DNA from 3 places in the Lysinibacillus sp. FW12 genome. Region 1 is predicted to be linked to each of the others. Evidence: riboswitches for the same ligand, from Rfam matches in the RefSeq annotation. Region 1 holds a riboswitch; each other region holds the start of a gene.
The links. Region 1 has a riboswitch for cobalamin ahead of cobT (nicotinate-nucleotide--dimethylbenzimidazole phosphoribosyltransferase). Riboswitches for the same ligand answer to the same signal wherever they lie in the genome.
Positions count from the first base shown of each region.

Region 1 (10,663 bases):
ACAGAAATTTAGACGAAAAAAACCGAGTGACCTCATAAGCCACTCGGTTTATCTTTTATGATTAATACATTTTTAAATATTGATCGCGTTCCCATTGATGGACTGTTGTACGGTACATATCGAACTCGATTTCTTTTGCTTCTTTAAAGTTTGCATAAATATGCTCGCCTAATGCTGCTTGTGCTACTTTATCTTTTGCAAGTAATGTTAAAGCATCATCTAATGCTGCAGGTAGGTTTTCAATACCATTTGCTTGACGCTCTTCTTCTGTCATTACATAGATGTTGCGATTAATAGCTGCAGGTGGTGTTAAGCTTTGACGAATACCTTCAAGACCTGCTTCTAAAATAACGGCCATCGCTAAATATGGGTTTGCTGAAGGGTCCACTGAACGTACCTCTACACGAGTTGAAAGCCCACGTGCTGATGGGATACGAATGAGTGGTGAACGGTTTTGTGCAGACCATGCTACATAACATGGTGCTTCATAACCAGGTACTAGACGTTTATAAGAGTTAACTGTTGGGTTTGTCACAGCTGTGAAGCCTTGTACGTGTGCAAGAACACCCGCCATAAATTGCATAGCTGTTTCAGAAAGTCCTAATTCAGTCGATTCATCATAGAATGCATTTTCTTTGCCTTTAAATAGTGATACGTTAAAGTGCATACCAGAGCCCGCTTCACCAAATAGTGGTTTTGGCATAAACGTAGCATGTAAGCCATGTTTACGAGCGATTGTTTTCACTACTAATTTGAATGTTTGGATGTTATCACATGCAGTAACAGCATCAGCATATTTAAAGTCAATTTCGTGTTGTCCTGGAGCTACCTCATGGTGAGAGGCTTCAATTTCAAAGCCCATTTCTTCTAGCTCTAATACAATATCACGACGGCAGTTTTCACCAAGATCTGTTGGAGCTAAATCGAAGTAACCACCATGGTCATTTACTTCTAACGTTGGCTCGCCTTTTGCATCTAATTTGAATAAGAAGAACTCTGGCTCAGGCCCTAAATTGAAGCTTGAAAAGCCCATGTCTTCCATTTTTTTAAGAATACGTTTTAGGTTATTTCGTGGGTCACCAGCAAATGGTTCGCCTTTCGCAGTGTAAACATCACAGATAAAACGTGCTACTTTCCCTTTTTCAGAAGTCCAAGGGAATACTACGAAAGTATCGAGGTCAGGATATAAATACATATCAGATTCTTCGATTCGAACGAAACCTTCAATAGATGAGCCATCAAACATCATTTTATTTTCTAGTGCTTTGTCTAATTGACTTACAGGAATCTCAACATTTTTAATTGTGCCAAGAATATCTGTAAATTGTAAACGAATAAAGCTTACGTTTTTTTCTTCGATGAGACGTTTAATGTCCTCTTTTGTGTATTTACCCACAGTTTTCCACACTCCTATAATTTGTCTAGCTTTTATGTTTACCCTACCCTATTAATTAATAGAATCGAGATAAATCCCCACGTCGGATGGATGATTTTTGCATGCGCTGTGCTTGTCGCATTTCTTCTCGCATGATTTGGCGTAATTCTGAATCACTTAAATCTTGCTCATCAATTGTAGCAACAGGATTTTGCTTTTTAGCAAATATTTTTTTAATCTTTGCCATATTCATACCCTGTTCTAAGTAGTCTTTAACCTCAAGCAATGTGTCGACGTCATTTAGTGAGAACATTCGACGGTTGCCTTCTGTTCGGTGCGGCTCAATTAAATGGTGTTCTTCATAATAACGAATTTGTCGTGCCGAAAGTTCAGTTAATTGCATCACAATACTCATCGATAATAACGGCATAGTTCGTCTAATTTCACGACTCATTTAAGTCCTCCTCCAATACCCGCTTATCATATAACGAAATTTTTTCACTGTCAACCAACCATGTGAGGTTTCCTAACATGACAATGTTATTTTTTTTAAAGTGCTAGAAAATTGTAAAAAACTGTTCAAATTTTTAATTTCCACATGATTATTTTTGAATAGCTTGAACAGCACTGCAAATAGCAAACTTCACATGTTCATATGTCAGTCCACCCTGTATAAAAGCTGTAAACGGCGGACGTATTGGACCATCTGCTGTCAATTCAATACTAGAGCCTTGGATGAATGTTCCCGCAGCCATGATGACATCATCTTCATAGCCGGGCATATAGGCTGGTTCTGGTGCATAATGGGCATTTATTGGGGAATTGGCTTGTATTTCACGACAAAAGGCAATCATTTGCTGTGCCGTTTGGAATGAAACAGATTGAATTAAATCCGTGCGATTCGCCTTATAGCTTGGAGACGTATTCATCCCGATTTCCTCTAGCATGGCTGCCGTAAAGATTGCCCCTTTTAATGCTTGTGATACAACATGGGGTGCTAGGAAGAATCCTTGATAAAAATCTCCTAGCGTATTTAATGTAGCCCCCGCCTCTGCCCCAATACCCGGAGATGTCATGCGATAGGCACATTTCTCCACCAAATCGGCACGGCCAGCAATATAGCCACCAATTTTAGCTAAACCACCACCAGGATTTTTTATCAGTGAGCCGGCCATTAAATCAGCCCCAACCTCTGTAGGCTCCTGTGCTTCTACGAACTCGCCATAGCAATTATCTACAAAAATGACCGCTTGTGGGGCCAATTGACGAATCTTTGCGCACATTTCCGCAATTTCTGCAATCGTAAAGGAAGGTCGTGTCGCGTAACCTTTAGATCGTTGAATTGCAATCATTTTAGTTTGCGGAGTAATAGCCGCTTCCACACCTGTCCAATCAATTGCTTGGTTATTCAGTAAATCGACATGGCGATAGCCGATTTGATAATCTTTCAAGGAGCCTGTATCTTTGTCACCACCATCGACAATAGATTGCAATGTATCATATGGCTGACCAGAAATATAAAGCAGCTCATCACCAGGACGAAGTACACCGAATAGACTAAGCGTGATCGCATGTGTTCCGGAAATGATTTGTGGTCGTACAATGGCAGCCTCTGCACCGAATACTTCCGCATAAACACGCTCTAGATTATCGCGTCCCTCATCATCATAGCCATAGCCGTTTGATGGATGTAAATGATAATCACTTACTTGATGCTTTCTGAAAGCTGCTAGCACCTTCTGTTGATTATAAAATGCCATTTCTTCGACCTTTGCATGATAAGGTCGAACTCGCTCCTCTATTTGTGCTGCTAATGATAGCGTTTGTACTGATAAGTTAGATGTAAACGTCATTCTTTTCTTCTCCATTTCACCGTTGTCCCGCATTTCAATCAGTAAGATTTTTATGATCTAAATTGAACTAACTCTCTCTAGAATTTGCTAATCAACTACTGGTATATCAACGCTCATGACAGATCTTTTTCTTTATTTCATTATCATCTTAACAATTTGTATGTGTACCTGCAAAACTTGCCTATTGTTTCTAAGCGCATTTTACGCTAAGCTAATGTGCGGACTTGTTTCAAGAAGCGTGTTTAATGACTGAATTTGGCTCATAAATCCATAGATTTTGTTACAAGAAAAGTCTTTTAACATAAAAAGAAGTTTATTTATTAATAGAAGGGGTGAAAGGAATGGCTTGGGAGGTTTTTAGTATTATCGGAACAATTGCCTTTGCTATTTCTGGGGCAATTATTGCCATGGAAGAAGAATACGATTTATTCGGTGTCTATATACTCGGAATTGTAACTGCTTTTGGCGGGGGGGCTATTCGAAATTTACTTATCGGACTACCTGTCACGACCTTATGGGGGCAGGATATGATGTTTCAAATTGCGTTAGCAGCGATTACTATATTTTTTATTTTCCCTCATCATTTGATTCAGCATTGGCATCGTTGGGGTAACTTCACAGATGCGATTGGCTTATCAGCATTTGCAATTCAAGGTGCGTTGTATGCCGTTAAACTAGATATGCCTATTAGTGCTGTGATAGTAGCTGCTGTCTTAACTGGTTCGGGTGGCGGCATTGTGCGTGATTTATTGGCTAGACGTAAACCATTAGTTCTACGAGATGAGGTGTATGGTGTTTGGGCTGCACTTGCAGGGCTAATTATTGGATTTGAAGTGTTTACAGGAGACATCTTCCTTTATATTTTATTCGCCATCATCACAGTGTTACGCATTCTTTCCTATATGATGAAATGGCGTTTGCCTTTACGTAAGCTAAATCGAGCATAATGAATGGGGAATAAGCCCAAATAGTATTGCAACTATACAGGCTTATTCCTTTTTTATTTAGCTAATAGTTGCATCGCTTCCTCTAACGTCACCATATTGTTCATCATGGAGCAGGCTGCATCTAAAATGGGAAAAGCTAAGGCGGCACCAGAGCCTTCTCCTAAGCGCATGTTCATATGTAGCATTGGTTCAATGCCGAGTAACGCTGCGGCAATTTTAGCACCCGGTTCCTCTGAAGCATGGGAAGGGATAATATAATCTTTTACTTTCGGTTCAAGCTTATATGCGATAAGTGCGGCAATAGTTGAAATAAAACCATCAATCACAACCGGCTTACGATGGACAGCTGCCCCTAGTATGATACCAGTCATGGCCCCTATCTCTAAGCCCCCGACTTTAGCTAATACATCTAAACCGTCTTGAGGGTCTGGTTGATTGACCTCAATAGCTTTTTTAATAACCGCTGCTTTATGAGCAATGCCACCATTGCCTACACCTGCCCCAAACCCTGTTACTTCAATTGGATCACATCCAGTCAATACAGCTAAAATAGCAGCACTAGGTGTTGTATTACCAATGCCCATTTCACCTGTGCCAAGTACATTAGCCCCTTTTGCTATTTCCTCTGTCGCCACATGAATTCCTACTTCAATTGCTTGAATGGCTTCCTCTTTAGACATGGCAGGTCCTTTTGCCATATTGTCTGTACCGTACTTAATTTTATTGATGATGACACCTGCACCGTGTGGAATCTCTTCTTTCACCCCTACATCTACTGTGACCACCTTGGCATTGGTAATGTTTGCAATCGCGCAAACACCTGTACCACCTTGAGGGAAATTTAATGTTTGAAAGACCGTAACATCTTGTGGATTCGTGGTTACACCTTCTTCACAAACACCGTGATCAGCAGCACAGATAATAATGACCTTTTTATCAACGAGCGGATATAATTGTCCAGTTATCCCAGAAAGCTGCACAGCAATGGACTCTAGTTTTCCTAAACTACCAGGGGGCTTACAGAGAGCATCTATACGCTTTCTTGCTTGCTCCCTCGTTTTCATGTCAGCACCTTGGATGTTTTGTAACGTGTTTTGTAGTAATTGCATGATAATTTCTCCTTTCCTTTTAAGACAAAAAGAAAAAGCCTGTAGTTTATCGTCACAACAAATAAACTACAGACTTTTCCATCATCCATACCTTTTAAAGCAAATAGGCAGGTCTCCTGGCTCAAGTTCAGCATTCCATAGCACCTTCCCAGCAACGCGCTAGTGGTATTTACTATAGAACTCCCTTATACAGTGGCGGGTCCGCTAAAGATTTTCACTTTATTCCCTATTCTCCCCTTTGGGCACCTAATGCTTTTATTAAATTACTTTAAATCTACGACAGCTTATTCTTCCTGTCAAACCCTTTTACACTTTTTCAATTTCACTTTGTAATGTGGAGCCTAATAGGAGAATGGCTCCTATTAGTTGTAGCAGCGTCATTTTTTCTCCAATAATCATCGTGGAGATCACTAATGATGTCAGTGGATCAATATAGCTAAGAATAGCTATACTTTGACCTTTTAGCTGTGACATGCCTAAAAAGAATAAATAAAATCCTATACCTGCATGGACAATGCCCAATACGATGAGTAATAGAATAGAAGCAAAATTTATTTGCATCACCTGAAAACCCGTCGTTCCTACAATATAGAGGCTGAGGAAAAATGCAGCTAAACAGAGTTGGATAATCGTATTATGTGGTTCCTTTAACCCGCGAATATTTTTATTTGTAAATGTTAGTAGGGTGTAAAAGCATGCCGCAATCAGACCATAGACAATACCAATTAAGTGTCCACTATTTTCTGCGTTCTGACTTTGCACTATCAAAAAAAGACCGATAAGTGCTACAACAACATATACTATTTTTCTTGCAACTAGCTTTTCTTTTAAAATAATAGGCGATAAACAGATGACCAATACGGGTGCAAAATAATAACTTAGGGCAGCATTAGCAATGGTCGTTTCCTTATACGCCTGAAATAAAAATATCCAATTTCCACATAAAGCAACACTTGAAATTAATAACGGCCATTTATTCAGGACAATAGCGCTTCTTGCAAAGCTTTCCTTTTTATAAATAAAAATTACTAGTAAAAAACAAGCACCAATGCCACTCATCCAAAAGGCAATCTCACTAGAAGCTAAAGGAATATACCTTGCAAAAACACCGACAGCACCAAAAATAACCATAGATAATACAAATGCTAATTTCCCGCTCATTAAAAATTCCTACTTTCTACGCATATAGTTTGAGCCTATACAGTAGAATCTAATAAGAATGAGCAATCAGTTATCGGATGCCTAAACAGTAGATTCTACTGTAAAGACATTGTTGGGGGTGCTATTGATCGAAACATACAAAATCCCTCCTTCATTACATGTTATCATAACATATTTCTGAAAATTCAGGAGAGTTTGTCTTTGAAAAAATGAGGTAAATTATTCAATAATCTAAATGATGAAAAAGGAGAAGATACGATGAATGCAAAAGAATTAAGAAACGCCATTGCTGAAACATGTGAAACTCATGATAGCCCGTATGCCCAGCTCGTAAAACCAATTAATCAGTTATTAATGGACATCGACGCATCTATTAGCGAAGAAACAGCACATACAATTATAAAAAATTTAAAATTATTTCATAGCGGACATAAATACATTACGGAGTGTCACTTTGATGAAAGTGACAATTTTTTAAAGGATGGTATTGAGCTTCTCCAAAAGGGGGATCTTGCGAATGGTGCACTACAAGTTTACGGGGCTGGTTTGAACTTTGCCAGTTATGCTGCAAAGATTAAAGGACAAAAAAATGTGAATCTTTATAACAATTTTGCAGAAAACTTTGGTTACATTATGAATTCATTAAAAGAATAGACCTAAAAAAAGAAAGAGTAGGCACTCTTTCTTTTTACGTATCACATTATTTAAATTCTAGTTCTCCATCATATGCAAGCATGCCGCCTTCAAGATTTGTTACATCAAATCCTTGAGCTTCTAAATAGGCGCAAGCATTCGCAGAACGAGCACCAGCCTTACATACAACAATATACGGCTTTTCTACATCTAATTCATCTAAACGCTCTGGGATTGTCCCAAGGGCAATATGCTGAGCGCCAGGAATCATGCCATGCGCTACTTCTTCGTCTTCTCGAACGTCAATAATATATAGGTCTTCATTGGCATCCAATAGATCTAATAATTGCGTTGTTTCCATCGATTTCATAAAACTCGTCCTCCAAATATCAATTTCCTCTATCATTATAGCCTGAAGAAAAAAAAACAGCCAGTGTGGAGAACACTAACTGTTTAATACTATCTTTTTATGCTTCTGTCTCTAAAAAATCTATTTGTTTAGCTGGAACGAATGTAGAAATGGCGTGCTTGTAGATTAGGTGCTGTTTATTTTCAGCATCTAATAATAAAACTGTAAAATTATCATATGATTTCACAGTCCCTTTTAACTGAAATCCATTTAACAGAAATACAGTTACAAAAACACTGTTTTTACGTAGTTGGTTCAAAAACGTATCTTGCAAGTTGATTGATTTCATCAAATAGCCTCCCTACTAACTTTCTACCTCTTCATTCCTATAGTAGCACGTTCTACCAATTTATCAATTAGTAATTTTTAGAAATATTTCTTTAATTAGCAAGAAAATATGTCAACTTTTATAATTGCTCATCTGTCGTCATAAAATAGACATCCATTTTATTGCGGAAATAGGTAAGCTGTCTTTTTGCATAGCGGCGAGAATTTTGTTTTAAACTGTCTATCGCTTCCTCAAGGGAACATTTGCCATCCAAATAATCATATAGTTCCTTATAACCAATCGCTTGTATGGACTGAACACCTCGAATATTTTGCTGCCATAATCCTTTAACCTCTTCTAAAAGACCTTTTTCCATCATCAAATCAACACGATGGTTAATGCGGTCATACAGCACTTCACGTGACATATTTTGACCTAGCCCTAAAATGACATGCTTGTATAGAGGCACTTCACCTCGATTTTGTGCTTCTGCAGCTTTGGATACACCGCTTAATTCTAACATTTCCAATGCCCTAATCACACGTCGAGTATTGTTTGGATGAATCGTTTCAGCCGTTTGAGGGTCTAGTTGTTTTAACTTATCGTGCATTGCCTCTGGACCAAGCTTTGCTAATTCATCATAATAGGCTTTACGTGCAGCCTCATCGACTTTTTCATCAGTAAATTGAAAATCATATAAGACAGCTTGTACATATAAGCCCGAGCCACCTACTATAATGGGTAACTTATGTCGAGATTGGATTTCTGCAATTTTGGCTCGCACTAGTTTTTGATAATCTGCCACTGAAAAAGATTCTGTCGGCTCTAAAAAGCTTAGTAGGTGATGTGGGATACCCTCCATCTCTTCTTCCGTAATTTTAGCAGTCCCTATATCCAGTCCTTTATAAACTTGCATGGAGTCACCATTTATGATTTCACCATTATATTTTTTTGCAAGTTCAATACTTAAAGCTGTTTTCCCAGAAGCAGTTGGTCCCACAATAGCTACGACCTCTGCCTGCTGTAATCTAGTTTGTATCATATTTTTTTAACCACCGTAATATAACTTGAAAGACTTCTTCTTGATTGTCTTCATTTAAAATTTCATGCCGCTTATCCTCAAATAAATAAACCGTTACATCTTTTACACCTACCGCAGTTAATTGTTCAGCAACTGCGTAAACCCCTAGCCCCTGTTCACCTACGGGATCCTTACTACCACTAATCAAGAGGATAGGAAGATCTTGTCTTACCTTCGCTAATTCTTTTTTACGATTTAGTGTTGTTAAGCCCGTCGTTAAATCAACGAAAAATTGATTGGTCGGAATAAAGCCACAATAGGGATCATCAATATACTTTTGGACTTCTTGCTGTACTGAGCATAGCCAGTCATAGGCAGTTTTTGGATTCGGAAACTGTTTATTAAAGCTACCAAAGCTCAGCTGATTTAACAAATTACTTTCCGACTCTTTACCAAGTCCCTTCGCTAATGCTTTAGCGACAATATTTCCCACTGCATGCAAAGCTGTAACATTTCCGGTACCACAAAGAATTACTTTATCAACTTGCTCTCCGTATAGTTGAATATAACGCCGTGTAATGAATGAACCCATACTGTGACCAAATAGAATGAATGGGACATCTGCAAACGGTGCATGTAATTGCATTATCACTTCATGGGCATCTTTTACAACCCGTTCAAAGCCGTTTTCTTCAGCAAAGAAGCCTAATGTGCCATTATAAGCGGCCGTTTCACCATGTCCACGATGATCGTGCATCGTTACAGCATAGCCAAATGCATTGAGTGTTTTGGCAAATGTTACATAACGACCACTGTGCTCTGCCATACCATGCAAAATGTGTATATGACCAATGCATGGCGTTGATGGCTCCAATGTTCGCGTGAAGACAAATTGATCATCCGACATTTGAATATAACGCTCCATCCCTTACTCCCCTTCATTTACAAAATTTGTCGCATCCATGATAGCTTGATCTAATTCAGCTATATAAGTATTTTTTTGTTCTTCCGTATAATTCAAGTGTTGTTGCATTACTTGAACCACTTGTTGCTTATAGAGCTTCACTGCTTCAATATCAAAGTATAACAAGCCAGTACGACGAATAAAGAAGTCGCTCGGTGTATAGACCATTTCTGCTTCAATGCCATACAATAGCATGGCATGTAAGGCTAAAGGCATTGTACTGCCATGTTCATGTAAATATTTCACACGATCAAATAACGCATCAACATTCGTACCATACTTTTGTACAAGCTGTTTGGCTTCATCATAATTCAAGCCATATTGGACACCTTCTCGTGCTTTATAGGCTATATAGTCAGGGAAATTAATAGCGTTGATTCCCTTTGCACCCGAGAGTGATAGCTCACGAGTTAAACATTCACTCGCATGCTTATAACGACGAACCTTAACAATTTTATCTACAATTGTCTCTGCCATTTGACGATAACCTGTGAGTTTTCCACCTGCAATCGTCATTAAACCACTTGGTGCCGTCCAAATTTCATCTTTTCTTGAAATTTCAGAAGGGTCCTTTCCTTTTTCATAAATTAGTGGCCGTACTCCTGCCCAAGTGGATTCAATTGTTTCTCTAGTAATTGTAGCTGTTGGAAAAACACGTTTAGCTGCATCAATTAAATAATCCACATCTTGCTGGGTTGCAATAGGATGTACAGGATCACCTTCAAAGACAGTATCAGTTGTCCCTACATAGGTTTTGCCATCTCGTGGAATGGCAAAGGCCATACGCCCATCGGCAATATCAAAATAAACAGCTTGCTTCAGTGGAAAGTCCTTTTGTTTTAGGACAATATGAACACCCTTTGTTAATCGTAATTGCTTGTTATCAGCTACTTTATCTTTTTGTCGCACTTCATCTACCCAAG
Region 1 covers NZ_CP139094.1:3,488,990-3,499,652, forward strand. Annotated here, with positions in the region: gene glnA (type I glutamate--ammonia ligase) at 62-1,396, opposite strand; gene SJW71_RS18135 (MerR family transcriptional regulator) at 1,452-1,829, opposite strand; gene SJW71_RS18140 (aminotransferase class I/II-fold pyridoxal phosphate-dependent enzyme) at 1,978-3,228, opposite strand; gene SJW71_RS18145 (trimeric intracellular cation channel family protein) at 3,570-4,175, shown strand; gene cobT (nicotinate-nucleotide--dimethylbenzimidazole phosphoribosyltransferase) at 4,229-5,284, opposite strand; cobalamin riboswitch at 5,374-5,549, opposite strand; gene SJW71_RS18155 (DMT family transporter) at 5,591-6,445, opposite strand; gene SJW71_RS18160 (hypothetical protein) at 6,704-7,099, shown strand; gene SJW71_RS18165 (rhodanese-like domain-containing protein) at 7,146-7,448, opposite strand; gene hfq (RNA chaperone Hfq) at 7,546-7,776, opposite strand; gene miaA (tRNA (adenosine(37)-N6)-dimethylallyltransferase MiaA) at 7,895-8,797, opposite strand; gene SJW71_RS18180 (alpha/beta fold hydrolase) at 8,784-9,701, opposite strand; gene SJW71_RS18185 (glycerol-3-phosphate dehydrogenase/oxidase) at 9,705-10,663, opposite strand, start outside.

Region 2 (10,663 bases), 1.6 Mb from region 1:
TTCTCTGGAATTTTCCATGCAGACCCGCATCCAGGAAATATCCACATCGATGAAACAGATGGCACACCAGTTCTGCTTGATTTTGGTGCAGTTGGGCGATTAGGCGCTACACAGCAGGAGGGTTTGAAGCTATTCTTGATGGGCATTCAGCTTAATGATTCAAGCGTTTTATATGATGGCTTAACATTATTAGTGGAAAAAGCTGATCACGCAGACCGTGCAAGGATGGAGCAAGCAATTGATCAAATTTTACTAAAAATCTCCTATGTTGATCGTATACCGACTGAAGAATTAATTCATGCATTATTTACAGTAGTAAGGGACTTTGGTTTAGCGTTCTATCCTGCAGTAGGGTTGGCTCTTCGTTCCTTAGTGACACTGGATGGCACTTTACGAGTAATTGATTCCCGTTTTGATATTTTTACCGAGGCAAAGGATTTTTCTGCTACATATATGCGTGCCTCTTTCTTAAAGCCATTTAAAGAACCAATGGCTACTAAAGAGCGACTTCAGGAAGAACTGTCCATGCTTATACCTACTTTACGTAAAATGCCAAGAAGAGTAGATCAGCTAATTCAACGCGTTGAAAGCGGGAAGATTATTTTACATCATGATGTTTTTTCAGATGAACATAATGCTCGTTTTATTACACATTTGTTTTCTCGCTTTGTGCTGCTTTTAGTAGGGATCACCTTTGGCATTATATCCGTGGCGCTTTTAGCTATCTCCCAATTTATTCATGATTCTTATGCGGTTTACTTAAATACTGCCGCCTATTTGGGTTTATTTTTATGTGCCATTTTATTAGTAAGATTATCGATACAAGCTCTAAGATCAATGAAACAGTAGATAGGGAATCTTTTCCCTATCTTTTTTTTGAAACATTGTAGAGAAATATTACAAAAACATTACAAAACGATGCGTAGGTCTAATGTCGAATAAGCTATTTTTATCGCTATGTAGATTAAATTGGTTATTTGTAGAATAAATACGCATTATATCTAATGTTACAGAAATATTTCGAGTTTTACTAATGTATTAAATAGATGAGAAATAGTATAAAAGTTATGCCGGAAATGCTAAACTTTAAAAGGCTAATATAAATATAAGAACAATTAATTAAAATAGAAATCGTTCAAGTGATTACATAGGATATCGAGAGCGAAATTGATAGATGAAGGGAAATGAAGGTAACGTGGGAAAGCGCAATAAATGGCGTAAGTCGATGGTGCTAGCATTGGCACTAGCAGGCGGCTTATTATTTAATACAATTCAACCAACAGAAGTACATGCCGAAGAAACTTCTCAACAAATGATCGAGAAAAAGGCTGAAATAGATAAACAAGTGAAGAAATTAGAGCAAGAATTAACAAAGCTACAACAAGAGATCGACGCAAAAGTTAAAGTATTTAAACAAGTACAAGCTGAAATTAAAGAAGTAGATGCTAGTATTGTTGAAACACAAAAACGTATTGAACAACGCTCTAAAATCTTAAGTGAGCGTATGGCTGCATATCAAGCACAAGATAACACTGTAGGCGTTTATTTAAATGTCGTTCTTGAAGCAAAAAGCTTTGCAGATTTAATGGACCGTGTCGTAGCGGTTAAAACATTAATGGATGCTGACCAAGAATTAGTGGATCAACAGGAAGCAGATAAAGCAAGCTTAGTGCAACAAAAAGCTACATTAGATGAAAAGCAAAAAGAGCTTCAAAAACAATTCCAAGAGCTTCAACAAAAGGAAAGCGAAATGGAAGTGAAAAAGGCTGAAAACGAAGCGAAATCACTTGCATTAAAAGCTCAAATTGCAACGAAACAAGAAGAAGAACGTTTAGAAGCGGAGCGTAAAGCAGCTGAAGAAGAAGCAGCTCGTTTACGTGCTCTTCAAGCAGCAACGCCAGTAGTACAAGCAACTCAAAATACTGGTGGTGGTCAACCACAAAAAATTATTGTTGGCTCTGGAGCTGGTACAGCATCATCAGGAGATGCTATTTCAACTGCTAAGCAATTCCTAGGTCGTCCTTATGTTTGGGGTGGTAGCAACCCATCAACAGGCTTTGACTGCTCAGGTCTTGTACAATGGTCTTACAAACAAGCAGGTGTTTCTTTACCTCGTACAGCATCACAACAATATTTAGCAACACAGCGTATTTCAGCAAGTGAAGCACGAGTTGGTGACTTAGTATTCTTCAGCTACGGGTCTGGGGTAGCGCACGTAGGTATTTACTTAGGTAACAACACAATGATCGATGCTCAAAACAACGGTGTCGTAATTGAATCACTTGATTGGTGGAATCAATATTTAGTAGGCTTCGGTCGTATTCAATAAGCAAGCCTCTTTAACTAATAGACGATTGACATGAGAAAAAGGTCATCTTTGTAGAGAAAAAATACAAAGATGACCTTTTTTTATTTAGCTTAAAAATTTTTAAATTTTAAAGTTTAACTTAATGACACCTGTCTCTTTCAATGCAATAAAGAAAATTATAACAAAGGGACCGACAAGTAAACCGATAATACCAAATAACTGAAGACCAATGAACATGGCGATTAATGTTGGCAATGTAGATAAACCGATATGGTCTCCCATTAATTTAGGCTCGACTACTCGACGAATAATAAGTAAAATAGCAGCTAAGATGAATAATTTTACAGCAATAGCTGTGTTACCCATCAGTAAATGATAAAGTCCCCATGGAGCTAAAATAATGATAGAGCCTAGGAAAGGGACAATATCTATTAACCAAATAATAATCGTCATTGTTATGGCATATTTGGGCTGGATTAATAGAAGTCCAATAAGTGTGACGCCTCCAATAATAAAGCTTACAAATAAGTGTGCCTTCATATAACCGAAAGTTGCATCCTTTAGACGATTAAGGATAATCTTTATTTTCTTTGCAGTGTTGGGCTTTAAATATTTATAAGTGATTTGCTTTAATTTAGGCAAATCAAGCATAAATAGGAATAGAGCAATCATATAAACGAGAAGACTGATAAATAGGCTTGGAATTTCTGAAAAGAAGGCTGAAACTTTGCTATAATTAAAAAAGCTTAAAAAGAATTCTTCAACTTTTTTTATGAAATCCATTGTGGTTTTTTGAAGTGAAGCACTTACTTCTGGTGGAAAGTCTTCTGTATATTTAGAGATATTTTCTTGCATATGGAGCCACATATCTGATAGCTTGGAAATATAATAGGGAGCTTGCTTAGATAGTAAAATTATTTGCGACATGATTTGTGTAATGGACAGATAGCAAATAATAGATATAACCATAACACTCACTATGTATATAAAAGCAACTGCTATTTTCCGTGACATCTTCCATCGCCTTTTAAAGAACATGACGATTGGTTCTAAGAAAAATGCACTTATACCTGCAAATAGTAAAGGCATGGACACAGGGATAATAAAATAGGCAGCTACAAGTAAGGATAGAATCACAATTACTCGAAAAATCAATTTCCTAGCATTAAATTTATTCATAAACTCACCTTCTTTGCGAAAAAATTAAGTTAAGTGTACCATAAATCAAATTTTATTACGTTCTGAATCAATAAAGGTAGGGATAAATTATGGAAAAAGAGATTTTGCAACTTTTTAGTAATCTAACAGAGCGTGACCACGATATTCAATATGAATCTTACGAGGAACTAATGAAAATTATGCAGGAGCCCGTAGATTGGACATATGCAGTATGGGAACAGCTTGTACAAGCACTTACATACAAAGATGGACATGCTCGTGCACGTGCTGCACAAATTTTATGTGCCTTAGCCGCAAAAAGTGATCCAGAAGAAAGGGTATTGGAGGATTTTTTGAAAATTTGGGCTGTGACGTATGATGAGCGATTTGCCACGGCGAGGAACGCGTTACAAGCTATTTGGAAAATTGGATTAGCAGGTCAAGTACAAAGAGACTTAGTTGTCTCGTATCTAGCTAAGAGATTTCAAACATGTTTGGATGAAAAGCATCCCTCTCTTATTCGCTATGATATTATTATTTCTTTTAAAAAGCTTTATGATCAAACGAATGACTCTAAATTAATAGCTATTGCACACCGCTTAATTGATGAAGAGCACGAAGTTAAACACAAAAAGAAATATAAGGCAGCCATCCGTTCAAAGTAGCGAGATGGTGTTTTTTTGTACAGATGTAAAGTTTCTATTTGGAGTACAACTGTTTTTTCCTATTAATATATGGTAAACTGCTTTACAAATGAAATATTCTTGCAGAATAAAGGTGCTAACTAGCATAATCGGGAATTCGGTGAAAAACCGAAGCTGTTTCCGCAACTGTAAGTACAGCCATTATAAAGATATACCACTGTCTCCAAGGAGATGGGAAGGTTCTTTATAGCTCATTAAAATTCATTAATGAATTGTACAAGCCAGGAGACCGACCTTTATTTGAACGTATAACAACTCTTCGGAAGCTAGGAGGATATACGGCAAATTACATAGGTAATGTCATAGTAATTGGCAATCATTATGTTATTTTCGTCGTTCCTTTGCTTAAAGGAGCGGCGTTTTTTTATGCTATCGTTCATGTAAGAATTTATCAAAATGGGAAGGGGGTACATCAAGTGAAAAAGGATGCACGTTATTCTTGTTATCCGTTTATGCGTGAGAAGGCTTCAACGGTTGATTATGAGATTCGAACAGATAGTCTCACAACACATCTAGGGGTTGCATTAGCTGCAGTAAAAAAGGAGGATGTACAAGTTGTCGCAGATGATTTGCTGATTATGTTACCTATGGCTTACCATGTCAATGGTTCAGTCCGAGGAAAGCTAGCAGTAACAGAAGAAGATCTTTCTTGGTTAAGCGAACGCTATGACTTTTATGTTCGTCATGTGAAGGAAGAAATACAAAGTTTTGTTTTACCTCAGGGCACAGAGGCTGCTGCTGCTTTACATCTTTGCCGCAGTGAAGCCAAAAAATCATATCGTACATTACATAAGGTTTCAGAGGAACGAGAGGTACCAGCTATCCTTTTCGACTACTTAGGCTTGTTAGCAAATGTATGCTTTGTCATGGCAGTCTATATGAATCACCAAGCAGGTATAGCTGAAATACCGTTTATTAGTAAATCCTATCCAATGAAAAAGAAAAGGGAGAGTAAGAATGAAGAAAGTATTTAATTTCCAATGGCTATCAGTGCTAGTACTAATATTAGTTTTAGCAGGTTGTGGTACCTCAGAAGATACAAAAAATAAAGAGGCTTCACAGGATACGCAACAAACTGAACAAACAACCTACAAAGTAACAGATGATCGTGGTGTAGAAGTAGAATTTAAAGAAGTACCAAAAACTATTGTTTCCTTACAACCAAGTAATACGGAGATTTTATTTGCACTAGGTGTTGGTGAGAAAATCGTAGGAGCAACAGAGTATGACACATATCCAGAAGCAGCACAAAAAATCGAACGAGTATCTGATTCTCAGAATTTCGATAGTGAACGCATTATAGCCTTAAAGCCAGATGTGGTCATTGCTTACACAATTGGCTCTAAGGATGCATTGAAACCATTAGAAGATGCGGGACTGAAAGTTTTTGTTATTGAATCTGCCACATCATTTGATGATGTTTATGGGGATATTGAACAACTAGCTGCTGTAATGGGTGTTGAAGATAAAGGAAATGAATTAAACGAACAGATTAAAGCGAAAATTACTGAAGTACAAACAAAGGTGAAAGAAGTAAAAGCACCGAAAAATGTTTATTTAGAGATTAGTCCTAAGCCAGATATTTATACGGCAGGCGCTGGAACTTTCCAGCAAGAAATATTAAATGCAGCCAATGTTAAGAATGTCTTTGCTGATTTAGACAATTGGGCGCAAGTGTCTGAGGAAGAGGTTATTGCGAAAAATCCAGAGGTTATATTAACAACAGTAAACTATACAGAAGATCCTATAGGGGAAATTTTGACACGTGATGGTTGGAATACTGTGAAAGCTATTCAAGATAAAGCTGTACAGTCTCTTGATACTGATATCTCTAATCGTCCTGGTCCACGTATTGGAGAAGCAGTAGAATTAGTAGCTAAAGCTGTGTATCCAGAGTTATTTAAATAACAATTCAAGGCTAGCCGATCTAACGGCTAGCCATTTTTATATGGTTAGTTATTACCTAGCGTGAAAATTGGAATTAATTTAATTTGTTCTATAGAATAAAGGTAAGAATGCTTAATAATTTAGGGAGGGTAGTGAATGGAACAGTTAGATACACAGGTTATTCCGTTTGAGGCAGTCTATAATTTCCGAGATATGGGGGGATATAAGACAAGGGATGGACGTATTGTAAAGAAGGGTTTATTCTACCGCTCTGCAGCACTTGGTAAAATGACATCAGCAGATAAAGAGCGATTTGAAATGTTAGGTATTAAAACTATTTTTGATTACCGTGACAACAAGGAAGCACAGCATAATCCTAACCCCGTGTTCTCACATGCTCGATATATTCAAATACCAGCAAAGGGTAATCATGCTTTTGAAATGCCCACAAATGCTGGTGGTAAAGATTTTTATAAAGTAGTAAGCCCCGAAATGTTCCGAAATTTTTATGCGCAAATGCCTTTTAATAATCCCTCATTTAAGGAGCTAATGAAAACCATTCAAAATCCTGATAATTTAGGTCTTGTTCACCATTGTGCAGTTGGAAAAGATAGAACAGGTATAGGAGGCGCCCTGATTTTACTAGCTTTAGATGTACCAGAGGAAACAATCATGGAAGACTACCTAGACACTAATATACACTTACAACCCATGGTGGAAAAAATGGCTCAAGCTATTCAGCATCAGTATAATGAACAAGAATTACAGCAATTTTATGCATTGATGTCTGCTCGTGAAGATTATTTACAAGCAGCATTGGATGCTATGGATGATCTCTATGGCTCAAAGACTGCCTTTATGGAACAGGAATTTGGACTAACAGCTGAAAAACGTAAGCAATTACAGTCTTACTGTTTGACGTAAGGAAAAGCCCTTTCACAAAGCTATGTGAAGGGGATTTTTTGTGTGGAAGCGCTGTCTTATCATAAACCTCTTTACAGTCTGAAAATTTGTGATAAGATACAATAGATTTTCAAGAAAAAGATAGGAGAAGTGAAAGTATTGGCAGACACAATTAAAGAGACAAATAAGTTAAGTCTATTCCATTTAACGTGGCCTATCTTCTTAGAAGTATTTTTATTTATGTTAATGGGACTAGCTGATACTTTTATGCTCAGTGCTTTATCAGATAATGCTGTATCAGGAGTAGGTGCAGCCAATCAATATATCCATATAGCTATCTTGATTCTTGAAGTGGTTGGTAATGGTGCATCCATTGTAGTTTCCCAATACTTAGGTTCAAGACGGTTCTTCGAAGCAGCAAAAATATCAGCTTTAGCTGTTACAATGAATTTGGCCGTTGGGCTTTTGATGAGTATTCTATTTTTCTTCTTTGCTGGTCATTTAATGACAATGATGAATTTACAGGGAGAAGTACTCCACTATGCGCAAAGCTATTTAGCAATCATCGGGAGTTTTATTTTCCTTCAGGCTATTATCAATGCTTTAGCTGCAATTATCCGCGTACATGGTTGGACGAAGCAAACAATGTACGTATCACTTGGTATGAATATATTGCACGTGGTTTTAAATTATGGTCTTATTTTTGGGAATTTAGGTTTTCCAGAGCTTGGTGTTAAAGGTGCAGCTATTTCTTCTGTTATTAGTCGAGGTTTAGCGGTACTCGTATTTTTCTGGTTGTTATATCAGGTCATGGAAGTGCGTATAAAGATTCAATATTATTTCGAGTATTCTAAGGAATATGTAAAAAAAATATTGAACATTGGCCTACCGTCTGCATTTGAGCAGGTTCTTTATCAGTTTTGTCAAATCATCTTCTTGTATTATGCAACATATTTAGGAGCAGAAACATTAGCGGCACGACAATACGCCATGAATATTTCAATGTTTACCTATTTATTTGCGATTGCTATTGGTACAGGAACAGCAATCATTATTGGTCGTCATGTAGGTGCAGGGAAAAAGGACGATGCTTATCATCAGCTTTGGACTAGCGTACGTGCGGCATTTGTTTTTACGATTATAATGGTCGCTTTTGTCACGATTTTCCGCAAGCAGCTTATGCATGTTTTTACAGATAACCCTAACGTTATAGCAATTGGAGCATCCGTGTTAGCTTTAAGTATTTTACTTGAGACGGGCCGCACGATGAATATTGTTGTCATTAACTCGTTACGTGCTTCAGGGGATGCGAGGTTCCCTGTGAAAATCGGATTTCTGTCAATGGTTTGCATGAGTCTTCCATTGGGTTATTTATTTGTCTTTGTACTGGATTGGGGCTTGGTTGGAATTTGGCTAGCCATTTCAGCAGATGAATGGTTGCGGGCAATTATCGTATACTTTAGATGGAAGAGCCGTAAATGGGAGCGATTTGCCCTCGTTTCACCTAACGAACAGAAGGAGGCATAGCAATGGGTGCATTATCTAAACGTGCAATAGGGGCAGCATTAATGGATCAACAGATTAATCTTTTTGCTTGTCCGGTTTGTCAGCAATCGATGTATGTTTATGAGCAAGGGAGGTTGGTTTGTTCTGCCAACCATTCATTTGATATTGCCAAGCAAGGCTATGTCAATATGCTAACGAATAGCGTCTCCTCTAAATATAGTAAGAGTCTTTTTGAATCCCGCAAGGCTGTAATTGATAGCGGAATCTATGATGTAGTGGAAGCTAAAATCAGTGAGATTGTAGCGCCTGCAAAAACAGTGCTTGATACTGGATGTGGAGAAGGATCACATTTAGCTCGAATTATGAAGGCCAAAAAGTATGGGATAGGTATAGGAATTGATATAGCAAAAGAAGGCATAATGGCTGCAGCTCGTCATTATCCACAACAAATTTGGTGTGTAGGTGATTTGGCGAAAAGTCCGTTTGCGAAAGCAAGCTTTGATGCAATTTTAAATATTTTATCACCTGCCAATTATGAGGAGTTTAAACGGCTTCTTGCGCCTGATGGCCGTATTGTAAAGGTTGTGCCACAAAGCGGATACTTACAGGAACTGCGTGCTCAATTATATGCAGATTCAAGCAAAGAAACCTATTCTAACGAGCAGATTGTTGCACGTTTTCAAGATAGCTTTCATGAGGTTACCAAAGAACGTGTTACCTATACTCTACCACTTGATGAGAATCTTGTGCCCGCGTTATTAGAAATGACACCAATGGGCTGGCATAAAAAAGAGGATAAAGACCTCATATTAAATGCAATTACAATCGATGTAGATCTACTAGTGGGGAAGGTTTAGATGGTCGCAGGCAATTGCAGTATACTGGTCTTTTCGATTACAATGGGAATAACTATTGAATAAGGTAGGAATGTAACAGTGTATAAATTAGCAGCAAATGTTGTCAAAGTAATATTGAAATTAATGGGCTCAAAGGCTCGTGTATATGGAGAAGAAAACTTACCAAAAGACGGTGGGTTTATTATAGCTTGTACACATACAGGCTATGTTGATATTTTAAACCTTGGTGTAGCCATGTATCCACGGGAAATTCATTTTATGGCAAAGAAGCAATTATTTGAAATGAAAGGCCTTGGATGGCTTATTGAGCGTTTAAATGCCTTTCCGGTAGACCGTGATAATCCTGGTCCAAGCGTGATTAAAATTCCTTCACAGTTATTGAAGGAAGGCAAAATCGTGGGGATTTTCCCATCTGGAACTCGAAATGCAGAAGGCTCTGATTTAAAACAAGGAGCGATTACAATTGCACAGCTGGCAAAGGTGCAAATTGTTCCTGCTGCTTATGTTGGTGCACGCAATGCTGGAGATGTAATGAAGCGTGGCAAAGGCTATTTAATTTATGGTGAGCCATTCTATGTAACAGGTAAAGGCAAAGAAGGTCGTGAACAATTTACACAACACCTTGAACATGAACTGATTGCTTTAACAGAAGAATTACAGAAACGAATTGCAGTCAAATAAAATAAAGTGGCACTCAGAATCAACTTGATTTTGAGTGTTTTATTGTGGGAGGATAGTAGAATGATTCGAGTACTTTTCGTGTGCTTAGGCAATATTTGTCGCTCTCCAATGGCAGAAGCTGTCATGCGTGATTTAATAGAGAAAGAGCATTTGAATGATAAAATTGAAGTGGATTCTGCTGCTACGAGTTCGTGGCATGTTGGTGAGCCCCCTCATCGTGGTACACAAGATAAGCTTAAAGAGTATGGCATTTCTACTACAGGAATGCGTGGTCGACAATTGCAACAAGCTGATGTTGAAAAATTTGCTTACATTATAGGTATGGATGAAAGTAATATTCGCAATATCCGTACGATGTTAGGTGATCCCCATTCACCAAAGATATTTCGTTTTTTAGATTTAACAGAGCATCATAAGGACGTCCCTGATCCTTACTATACGGGAGATTTTCAAGAAACCTACGATTTAGTACGTGAGGGATGTCAGGCGTTACTCGTAAAAATAAAACAAGAGTTGTTGTAAGGCAATACTAAATAGCGCAAATTTTAACAGTTATTGCTTTAGAAAAAGTTCGCTTAAACATTGGTATATCTAGCTTTGTAAGCATCATTGTGTTATTATTTGCAGAGTAAAGATACGATAAGTATTTAATTACCATT
Region 2 covers NZ_CP139094.1:480,726-491,388, forward strand. Annotated here, with positions in the region: gene SJW71_RS02575 (ABC1 kinase family protein) at 1-849, shown strand, start outside; gene SJW71_RS02580 (C40 family peptidase) at 1,175-2,329, shown strand; gene ytvI (sporulation integral membrane protein YtvI) at 2,429-3,487, opposite strand; gene SJW71_RS02590 (hypothetical protein) at 3,577-4,131, shown strand; cobalamin riboswitch at 4,225-4,422, shown strand; gene SJW71_RS02595 (hypothetical protein) at 4,587-5,144, shown strand; gene SJW71_RS02600 (ABC transporter substrate-binding protein) at 5,128-6,078, shown strand; gene SJW71_RS02605 (tyrosine-protein phosphatase) at 6,214-6,981, shown strand; gene SJW71_RS02610 (MATE family efflux transporter) at 7,120-8,487, shown strand; gene SJW71_RS02615 (putative RNA methyltransferase) at 8,490-9,323, shown strand; gene SJW71_RS02620 (lysophospholipid acyltransferase family protein) at 9,402-10,004, shown strand; gene SJW71_RS02625 (low molecular weight protein-tyrosine-phosphatase) at 10,065-10,526, shown strand.
Region 2: it holds a riboswitch for cobalamin, as region 1 does, so the genes downstream of both, SJW71_RS02595 (hypothetical protein) here and cobT (nicotinate-nucleotide--dimethylbenzimidazole phosphoribosyltransferase) in region 1, are expected to answer to the same signal.

Region 3 (10,663 bases), 1.6 Mb from region 1:
GCTTATTTCCTTCAAATAATATCGTTCCAGCAGTTGGCTTCAAGATGCCGTTCAGATGCTGAAATAAAGTCGATTTTCCAGCACCATTATGACCTAGGATGGCGATTTTTTTTCCTTTAGGTATGTGTAAGGTAATGTCTGTCAGAGCCTTCGTTCCATCAGCATAGGCATAGGACAGCTGATTTAGTTCAAAATAACAGTTTTTCATGAGAAGTATCCTCCATAAACGATGAGCACTAGAAAAATAACGGCCATGCCTAGCCAGTTTTTCTTGCTATAAGAGCTCGTCTCTTGCCAATAAACGCTTTCACCACCCCGTGACTGCATGGCATTGTTGAGCTCTCGACTACGCTGAAACATTTCAACAAATAGTGCCGCAATAAGCATAGATATAGAGCGTAGCCACTGCATAGGTGAATGGTAGCCAAGCCTGGCCTGCTGGGCTAGATGAATTTTTTGCATGCTCTCTAAAAAAATAAAGATAAAATGATAGGTTAATTCTACTAGCTCGACTAGGAGTGAGGGAAGTCGCCATTGTCGTAGCACAAAACAAATTCCTTGTACGGATGTGGTCAAAATTAAAAAATATAAACAGCTAATACTGCCAAGAACGATAAAGAACAAGTGTTGCGCAGTTAGGACACTTGCTTTCCCGATGAATATTGTCCAAGCCATCCACGTGAAAGACCAAACATGCGCAGGTAAGACAGTGGTTGAAGGTGTAATAGCTAGTAAAATGGATACGAGACTCGTCAGCAAGAAAAAAGCTGGTAGTAATAGTAATTTAATATAGTATTTAAGCGGGATTTTCGCACCTATAATGATAAAAGCACTCATTACAAAAAATGTAATGAGTGAAAGACCTTCATCTTTCATGATAAGCGTTACTAGAAGTAGTCCAAGTGAAAAGATCATTTTTTCAAGTGGATGAACGAACGCTAGCTTATTGAGGTAGGCATATTTATCAATGAGCAACATGTTGGTTAACCTTCTTTATGTTTGCCGCGCATATAGCCAATGAAGTAGCCAATAAAACCAGCACCAATAGCGGCTTGTAGGACGAATAATAAGCTTTCGATTTCACCACTTGGCGGCTCCCATAAGCTGTCGAACCACGGTTCATATTCTGCATCGATTTCTCCAATAGCAGCTTCTGCTTCTCCATCAGCACCACCAAATTCTGCTCCTTTTTGGATGAACAGTGGGATGATGGCTAACAGCACTACAATCACTAATAGCAATACATTACGTTTCATTTTAATGTGCCTCCTTTGTAGAGAAAACACGTAAAGTTTTTAATTCGCTGACATTGTATTTTTTCAAGAAATTCATCACAATGACTGTTAAAATTCCTTCACTAACGGCTAACGGAATTTGTGTTAAGGCAAAAATTCCTGCGAACTTTGTAAAGGATGCCATAAAACCTCCAACCTCTGAAGGGAAGGCTAGTGCTAGTTGGACAGAAGTCACAATATATGTACCTAAGTCACCAAGCATAGCGGCAAAGAAAACGGCAAGTGAAAATGACAACCCTATTTGTTGAGCCCCTTTAAAAACAAAGTAAGCAATAAACGGACCGACAATAGCCATAGAAAAGGCATTGGCTCCTAAAGTAGTGATACCACCATGCGCTAATAGTAATGATTGGAATAATAACACAATCGTCCCAATGACACTCATTGCTAAAGGTCCAAATAAAACTGTTCCAAGTCCAACGCCAGTTGGGTGGGAGCAGCTCCCGGTAACAGAGGGGATCTTTAAGGCCGATAGCACAAAAGCAAAGGCTCCTGAAAGCCCTAAGAGCATTTTTGTTTCAGGGTTTTCTTCCATTGTTTTTCGAATGGAACGCAATCCTAGAATAATAAAGGGAGTCGTGATGACCCACCAAAAAATGGCCCATTCAATGGGTAAAAAGCCTTCCATGATATGCATAGCAAAGGCCCGGTTTGGCACGATTAACAAGGCCAATAAAAAATAACTAAGTTTCCACCATGAAAATGTCAAAAGCTTTCCTCCTAACGATTAGTTTTTTAAGAATGTAGCGTGCGTAAAATAAAAAAGCACTTCTCCGCTGCTGGAAAAGTGCATAGCTAAAAAAAGCAAATCATTCTCATCTGCTAAGCCGCACACCTATCCTCGTAGGTTGAAACGATCACCTTTTTTTCGGCAGGTCTCCTGGCTCTAGTTCAACACTTTATAGGTCTTCCCATCATTGGACAGTGACATTATCTATAAAGCTCCCTATTACAGTGGCGGGACCGCGCCGGATTCAAACCGGCTTCCCTTTTAAGTAAAATGGCAAGCATTTTACACCGAAAAAACATAAAGTTGTGAGATTTCACGACAAAGTGTAACATAAATTTCCATAATTGTGCTAGATTTTTTTATATAAAAATTTTTAATTGCATATCCATATAGAAAATTTAGATAGAAGTAAGGAGAACTTAGTTTTTTAAAGAATAAGATTCGAGCAAAATTGATAAATTTGTCATAAATTTTTAAAGAAATATTGAAATTTTAAAATAATAAGATATGATAGAGACAGTTTTCTAAACAATTGAAGAAGATAATAAATTTCATATAAAACGTCAATAAGTGCTCGAATAGCTCGAGATAATAGGGAAATTGGTGAAAATCCAATACAGCCCCCGCTACTGTAATAGCTGATGAATTCGCAGGTACCACTGGTGAAAACTTGGGAAGGTGCGATAGTAAAATGAAGCTTAAGTCAGGAAACCTGCTTATTTGATTGTGCATGCAAACTTTTCGGAGGGAGAAGTTGAAGCGAGAGCGAGTACCTGTATTTTATTCTATTCGTTTTTATTTGGCTTCTACAAAACCTTTACTCTTCGTTAAGAGTGAGGGTTTTTTCTTTTTCCAGAAAGCAAATGAGGGGAGACAGAAGATGACAACATGGAATTTAGAGGGGATGAAAACACATCTCTTTATTTGCAATGGCAGTAGCTGCATGAGAAAGGATGCTGAGGAAATTACCTTAGCCATTCGAGATGAAATACAGCGACAAGCACTCGATCAGGAAATACATACGACAAGAACGCGCTGTAATGGACGATGCAAGGATGCTTGTGTAGTCATCGCCTATCCACAAGGAAATTGGTATCGAGTGCCATCAACAGAGCATGCAAGAATACTCGTACAAGATTTACATCATGAATCATTATACAACGAACATGTCTTTACACTTCGGGAAGGTACATTACAGCGTACAGCACAAACGACAGCCATTAAAGGGATCGAAAAGGTGAAAGAGGGGTAACAGCATGGCGCAAAAAGGGAAAATTTTCGTAGTGGGCTTTGGACCTGGAGATTTTAAGCATATTACGACACGAGCAGTAGAGGCTTTACAACAAAGTGATATGATCATAGGCTATAAAACCTATGTAGAGCTTATTCAAGATTTAGTCAGTGCAAAGTCTATTGTCAGTACCGGAATGACAGAAGAGGTATCACGTGCTCAAGAGGCTGTTCGTCAAGCAGAATCAGGCAGCATCGTCTCCGTAATTTCGAGTGGGGATGCTGGCGTCTATGGTATGGCGGGATTAGTGTACGAAGTGTTAATCGAATTAGGCTGGACAGAAGCTACAGGCATTGAAGTAGAAATAGTTCCTGGTATTTCAGCAATCAATTCATGTGCTAGTTTACTAGGGGCTCCGATTATGCATGATGCTTGTACCATTAGTCTGAGTGATCACCTAACACCATGGAATTTAATTGCAAAGCGTGTCGAGGCTGCTGCAATGGCTGATTTTGTTATTGCTTTATACAATCCTAAAAGTGGTAGGAGAACAAGACAAATTGTAGAAGCACAACGAATTCTCTTAGAATATCGCTCGCCAGACACACCAGTAGGACTTGTAAAAAGTGCCTATAGAGAACGTCAGGAAGTGACGATGACAACATTAGCAGAAATGCTCGAACATGATATTGGTATGCTGACAACCGTGATTATCGGGAATTCATCAACATTTTTCTATGATAATAAAATGATTACGCCACGTGGCTACCAGCGTAAATATACACTTGGGGAAGAAAAACAGCCATTACGACCACATCAGCGTTTACGTGAAGAAAATGAGCCGTGGGCAATGAACCAAGAGACAGGGACTGCACGTGATGACTTTGCAGCAGACCCTAATGCTGGCCGATTTAATAAACCCAGTGTAGCGGCTACGCCTCGGCCGAAAAAAACAGCGCTTGAAATGGCAACAGCGGCACTCGCCATGGTGAAAGGAACAAGTGCAATTAAGGTCACGCCGCCGAAGCTTGTGCAGCAAAAAATAGAATCTATTTTTGAGCTAGCAGTAAGTCCAGGGGTAGCCAATAAGTTTTTCACACCACAGCAAATGATGACATTAGCAGAGGTGGTTGGAGAAGAGGGCACGATGGAATATACGCCAGACCATCAAATCCACTTAAAAATTCCGACGACAGAGCCTGAACGCATTACAGAGAAATTACAGGAAGTAGGCTTTTTATTAGCGCCTATTGGGGATGTCCTGTCATTGAAGGCTTGTGATTTTTGCTACGGTGAAAAGGCTGATTCCATTCCATATGCGGAAGAAATACAAGAAAAACTAGGCGGCATGTCCTTACCTAAAACATTAAATATTGGCTTCAATGGCTGTGGTATGGCCTGTTATCGAGCTGTATTTGATGATATTGGCATCGTCTATCGTAAAAGTAAATTTGATGTTTTTATTGGAGCAAAGCCAGTCGGTCGTACGGCTCATGCAGCGCAGCCAGTTGTAGAAGGGTTGGAGCCTGAACAGCTACTCCCACTTATTACAGACATTATTGAAGAATATAAAGCAAATGCTCATCCAAATGAACGCTTGTTTAAATACTTTAAACGTGTGAAAAAGATACTGCATTATACGTATCAAGATATGTCTTCCAAAATAAAAGTAGAGCCAGCTCCGTGCGGCGACTAGGTAAGGAGAAAAGAGATGAAAGCGATTTTATTTGTCGGCCATGGGAGCCGTTTAGCAGCAGGGAATGATGAGGTACGTACATTTATCGAGCAAATGAAGCCTCGTATTGATGAAAAGTTTTTAGTGGAAACTTGTTTCCTTGAATTTGCTTCACCAAATATTGAAGAGGGTATTACGAACTGCGTGAAGAAGGGCGCGACAGAGGTTCATGTAATACCGATCATTTTACTGCATGCTGGTCATTCGAAGCTACATATTCCAGCAGAGATCGAGCATGCGCGTGAGCATTACCCGAATATTACTTTCACGTACGGTCAAACAATTGGAATTCATGAAGAAATCTTTGCGATATTACAAGATCGTCTCGCTGAAATTGGTTTTAATGCGGAACAGGAAGAGCAAGATACAGCAATTTTATTAATTGCACGAGGTGGCAGTGATCCATCTGCAAATGGTGATTTTTATAAAATTACTCGTCTTTTATGGGAGGAGCTACCTGTTAAATATGTGGAAAGCGCTTTTATGGGTGTAACGGATCCTCGTGTCGAAGAAGGGATCGAGCGCTGTGTCAAGCTAGGTGCTAAAAAAATTGTTATGCTTCCTTATTTTTTATTCACAGGGATTTTAATGGAACGTATGAATGATATGTGTAAGAAATTTAATGAGCAATATCCAGCGTGTGATATTCAAATTGCTAACTATTTTGGCTACCACGAACGATTACAAAATGTTTTATTAGAGCGTATTGAGCAAGCAGTTAACGGTACATCAACAGGGATGCAAGATTTAGAAAATTATCGCGCCTATGCGGCGGTTCATGGACATGCCCATCATCACCATCATCACGATCACGATCATGGTCACGACCACCACCACCATCATGATCACGAACATCACGAGCATCATCATGAAGAGGAGCCGGTAAAATGATTTTCATGTTAGCAGGGACGAGTGATGCAAGGGATCTAGCTCTTGCCTTACAAAGTGCAGGCCATGCTGTAACCGCCACAGTTGTAACAGAATCGGCAGCTTCAAGTCTTGCTGATGTTGGTTTGCCACATTTAATAGGTCGATTGACAGCGGAAGAAATGGCGACCATTATTTTGGACCAGGGCTATCAATTGGTAGTAGATGCTTCCCACCCCTTTGCAGAGGAAGCCTCGAAAAATGCAATGGCTGCAGCTAAACAGGCGCAAGTACCTTATATCCGTTATGAACGTGCGCATGAGCATTATACGCATCCACTTATTACTGTGGTGAAGGATTATGAGGAGGCAGCCAAGCTAGCAGCAGAAAAACGCGGTGTCATCATGTTGACAACAGGTAGTAAAACACTTGCGACATTTACAAAGGTTTTACAAGGCTTAGAAAATACAAGAGTGATCGCTCGCATGCTACCTAGATTGGACAATATGGAAAAATGTGAGGCACTTGGTGTTGCACAACGTGATATTGTAGCCATTCAAGGTCCATTTTCAAAGGAATTAAATGAAGCCCTTTTTCGTCAATATGGGGTCACTTTGATGATTACCAAAGAAAGCGGTAAAGTCGGTTCGGTTGATGAAAAGCTAGAGGCAGCTCTTGCCTGTAATATTGAAACAATTTTGATAGCAAGACCCAATATTCAATATGGGCAACAATATTCAACATTTGAAGAAGTCTTACAGGCTGTTCAACATACAATTTAGGAGGCATTATCCATGGATTTTAAAACAGATTTCAAACCGTTAACAGTAGACCCAGATAAAATTTACGACTATAGTTTCTCGATTATTGCAGAGGAGATGGGTGAGCATGACTTCTCCGAAGATGAATGGAAGATTGTACGTCGTATTATCCATGCATCGGCTGATTTCGAACTAGGTCGTAGTGTCATTATTACTCCCGGCGCCATTGAAGCGGGTATTAAGTCGATCCTTGCTGGTCGTCATGTCATTGCCGATGTCCAAATGATTGAAAGTGGATCTGGTAAAAAACGTTTCCAAAAGCACGGTGGTGATCTGCATTGCTATATTGCAGATGAGGATGTAGCAGTAGAAGCGAAAAAACAAAATACAACACGTGCCATCATTTCTATGCAAAAGGCTTCTAAGTTGCATGAAGGTGGTATTTATGCAATCGGTAATGCACCAACAGCATTACTGGAATTGATTCGTTTAATTAAGGAAGGCTTAGCAAAACCAGATTTAATTATCGGGATGCCAGTTGGTTTCGTGTCAGCTGCTGAGTCGAAAGAAGAGTTGCTCAAACTGGAAGGTATTCCGTACATTACAAATGTTGGCCGTAAAGGCGGTAGTACAGTGACGGTTGCCGCATTAAACGCCATCTCACTCTTAGCGGATGAGCAGGCGAAAAAATAATGGAGCGGAAGCCCAAAAAGGATCCCAAGGACATGCGTCACGGTTATACGACGGGAGCCTGTGCGACGGCAGTATCAAAGGCAGCATTACTGGCCCTTATTACGAAGGAAGAACAAGAGACAAGTACCATTCATTTACCTATTGGTCGGGATGCAACCTTTACCATTGAAAAATGCACCTTTGAGGAAAATGCAGTGAGCTGTGAAACGATTAAAGATGCTGGCGATGACCCTGATGCCACACATCAGGCACTCATCGTTGGCACAGTAAGCTGGGCAGATACACCAGGCATCCATTTAGATGGAGGAATTGGTGTCGGGCGTGTAACAAAGCCAGGCTTGCCAGTAGCTGTCGGCGAGGCAGCCATTAACCCTGTACCACGTAAAATGATTGTTAGTACTGTCCAAGGTGTTCTGGACGAATTTCACATTACAAGAGGCGTGAATGTGGTGATTTCTGTACCGAAGGGAGAGGAGATTGCTAAAAAGACGTTAAATGGACGACTCGGTATACTTGGGGGCATCTCGATCTTAGGCACAAGGGGAACCGTCGTGCCTTTTTCAAGTTCAGCCTATATGGCAAGTATTGTTCAAGCCATTAGCGTTGCCAAAGAGGCAGGCTGTGAGCATGTCGTGGTAACAACAGGTGGTCGCAGTGAAAAATTTGCGATGAAACAATATCCTCATTTACCAGAAGAGGCCTTTATTGAAATGGGTGATTTTGTCGGCTTTACATTAAAACATTGTAAGCGACTCGGCATCAAACAAGTTTCTCTTGTTGGCATGATGGGAAAATTCTCGAAGGTGGCACAAGGCGTGATGATGGTGCATTCCAAAAGTGCACCCATTGACTTTAATTTTTTAGCGCAACTGGCAGTAGATATAGGAGCAAATGAAGAAACAATAGCACAAGTACGTGAAGCCAACACAGCGTCACAAGTAGGAGAAATAATGATGGACAAGGGCTATGATGCATTTTTCCATCATTTATGTGAGGCTTGCTGCTACTCATCCATCCGTCATATAAAGGGTGGTTTAACGCTTTCTACATCGATCTATTCGATGCAGGGACAATTATTAGGAAGGGCTGATGACATTGCATCGATCGATGAAATTGATTGGGATCGGGGATAACGGATTAGCAAGCTTATACCCTCAATATCTGCAGTTGATTGAAAACTGTGAGGTACTGGTTGGGGGTGAACGTGTCCTTGAATTTTTCCCAGACTTTGCAGGTGAAAAAATCACCATCAAAGGAGGACTTTCAACACTTGTTGAGAGATTGTCAGAAGAAACTAGAAATACAGTCATCCTGGCCTCTGGCGATCCATTATTTTATGGTATTGGGAGCTATCTTGCGAAAAAGCTTGACATAGAGATTTACCCTTATATGAGCTCCCTCCAGCTTGCTTTTGCGAAGATGGGAGAAAGCTGGCAGGATGCTTATGTAACGAGTATTCATGGTCGACCAATGAAAGGCTTGGCACAAAAGATTGATGGGAAAAAGAAAGTAGCGCTTTTAACAGATGCAGAAAATAGTCCAAATGCCCTTGCTCGTTATTTAAAGCATTTTGGTATGACGGAATACCGTGCGTTTGTAGCAGAAAACTTACAGGGTGTTCATGAAAAATACGGCTGGTACTCGCTTGATGAAATGGAAGTCGGTCATTTTTCTCCGTTGAACGTCGTGATTTTAAAGCAAACAATGGAACCAAAATGCTATACACTCGGGATAGATGATGAGGAGTTTTCACAACGAAAGCCAGATAAGGGGCTTATTACGAAAAAAGAAATTCGTGTTTTAAGTTTACAAGCGATGCAGCTTCAAAAGGATAGTGTTATTTGGGATATCGGCACGTGTACGGGTTCTATGGCTATTGAGGCAGGTAAACTGGCTCCAGAGGGACAAGTATTTGCAGTAGAAAAAAATGCACCTGATTTAGAAAACTGTCTTCAAAATCAGCAAAAGTTTCGAGTCGATATAACGGCTATTCATAGTAAAGCACCACAAGGACTAGACAACTTTCCTGACCCTGATGCCATTTTCATTGGTGGCACTGGTGGGGAAATGGTTGAGTTACTGCAATTATGCTGTCAGCGTTTAAAGCCAAATGGGCGCATTGTGTTAAATGCAGCGACAATTGAAAATTTATATAAAGCCGTTGAGGCATTTAAGGCTTGTGGTTTTGCGGTTGACATTTTACAGGCTCAGCTTGCACGCAGCAAACCTATTTTAGATATGACACGCTTTGTACCATTAAATCCAATATATATTATTTCGGCTTATCGAAAGGAAGAAAATCATGAGTAATCTAGGTGTTTTATATGGCTTGGGCGTCGGTCCTGGCGATCCAGAATTAATTACAGTGAAGGCATTTCGTGTGATCCAGGAATCTCCTGTTATTGCCTATCCAAAAAAGCTAAGAGGTAGTAAAAGCTATGCCCATCGTATTGTAGATGTGTATATAAACCCTGACGAAAAAGATATGCTGGGGCTTGTCTTTCCAATGACTAAAGATGAGGCTGTTCTAGAACGTGAATGGACAAAGTCTGTAGAACTAGTTTACGAAAAATTACAAGAGGGCAAGGATGTAGCCTTTGTCACAGAAGGTGATCCATTATTATATAGTACGTTCATCCATATGATGAAATTAATGCAGGAGATGCATCCGGATGTAGAAATCCGTACAGTTCCAGGGATATCCTCATTCAATGGTTCCGCATCTCGTCTAGGAATTGCGCTAGCGGATGGTGATGACCGTGTTGCAATTATCCCTGCGTATGATGATTATGAGGCAATGCGTGAAGCCATTGAAAGCCATGATGCAGTTGTCTTTATAAAAGTGGCAAAAGTAATTGATTTAATGCTTGAGGTGCTACGTGATCTAGATTTACTTGATAAAGCTTCTGTGGTGACAAAAGTAACATCAGATGAAGAAGTCATTTGGGATGTACGGGAGCTAGATGGTGTCGATTTAGAATATTTAACATTAATGGTGGTGCGTAAATAATGAAAAAAATCTATATAGTCGGCGCTGGTCCAGGTGATCCAGATTTAATTACTGTTAAAGGTTTACATATGTTACAAACAGCGGACGTTGTGATGTATACAGATTCATTAGTGAGTGAAGACCTCATTGCGAAAGCGAGACCTGATGCAGAGGTCATTCGGACGGCGGGTATGCATTTAGAGGAAATGGTGGCTGTGATGGTTGATCGCGTTAATGCTGGGAAAGTAGTGGCACGTATGCATACAGGTGACCCAGCGATGTATGGTGCGATTATGGAGCAAGTGGCACTTTTAAAAAAAGAAGGCATTGGCTATGAGGTCATTCCTGGAGTCAGCTCTGTA
Region 3 covers NZ_CP139094.1:1,923,604-1,934,266, forward strand. Annotated here, with positions in the region: gene SJW71_RS09795 (energy-coupling factor ABC transporter ATP-binding protein) at 1-208, opposite strand, end outside; gene cbiQ (cobalt ECF transporter T component CbiQ) at 205-978, opposite strand; gene SJW71_RS09805 (energy-coupling factor ABC transporter substrate-binding protein) at 984-1,256, opposite strand; gene SJW71_RS09810 (energy-coupling factor ABC transporter permease) at 1,258-2,004, opposite strand; cobalamin riboswitch at 2,149-2,332, opposite strand; cobalamin riboswitch at 2,577-2,759, shown strand; gene SJW71_RS09815 ((2Fe-2S) ferredoxin domain-containing protein) at 2,906-3,277, shown strand; gene cobJ (precorrin-3B C(17)-methyltransferase) at 3,282-4,952, shown strand; gene SJW71_RS09825 (sirohydrochlorin chelatase) at 4,968-5,882, shown strand; gene cobK (precorrin-6A reductase) at 5,879-6,640, shown strand; gene SJW71_RS09835 (precorrin-8X methylmutase) at 6,653-7,312, shown strand; gene SJW71_RS09840 (cobalt-precorrin-5B (C(1))-methyltransferase) at 7,312-8,445, shown strand; gene cbiE (precorrin-6y C5,15-methyltransferase (decarboxylating) subunit CbiE) at 8,402-9,622, shown strand; gene cobI (precorrin-2 C(20)-methyltransferase) at 9,615-10,322, shown strand; gene cobM (precorrin-4 C(11)-methyltransferase) at 10,322-10,663, shown strand, end outside.
Region 3: it holds a riboswitch for cobalamin, as region 1 does, so the genes downstream of both, SJW71_RS09815 ((2Fe-2S) ferredoxin domain-containing protein) here and cobT (nicotinate-nucleotide--dimethylbenzimidazole phosphoribosyltransferase) in region 1, are expected to answer to the same signal.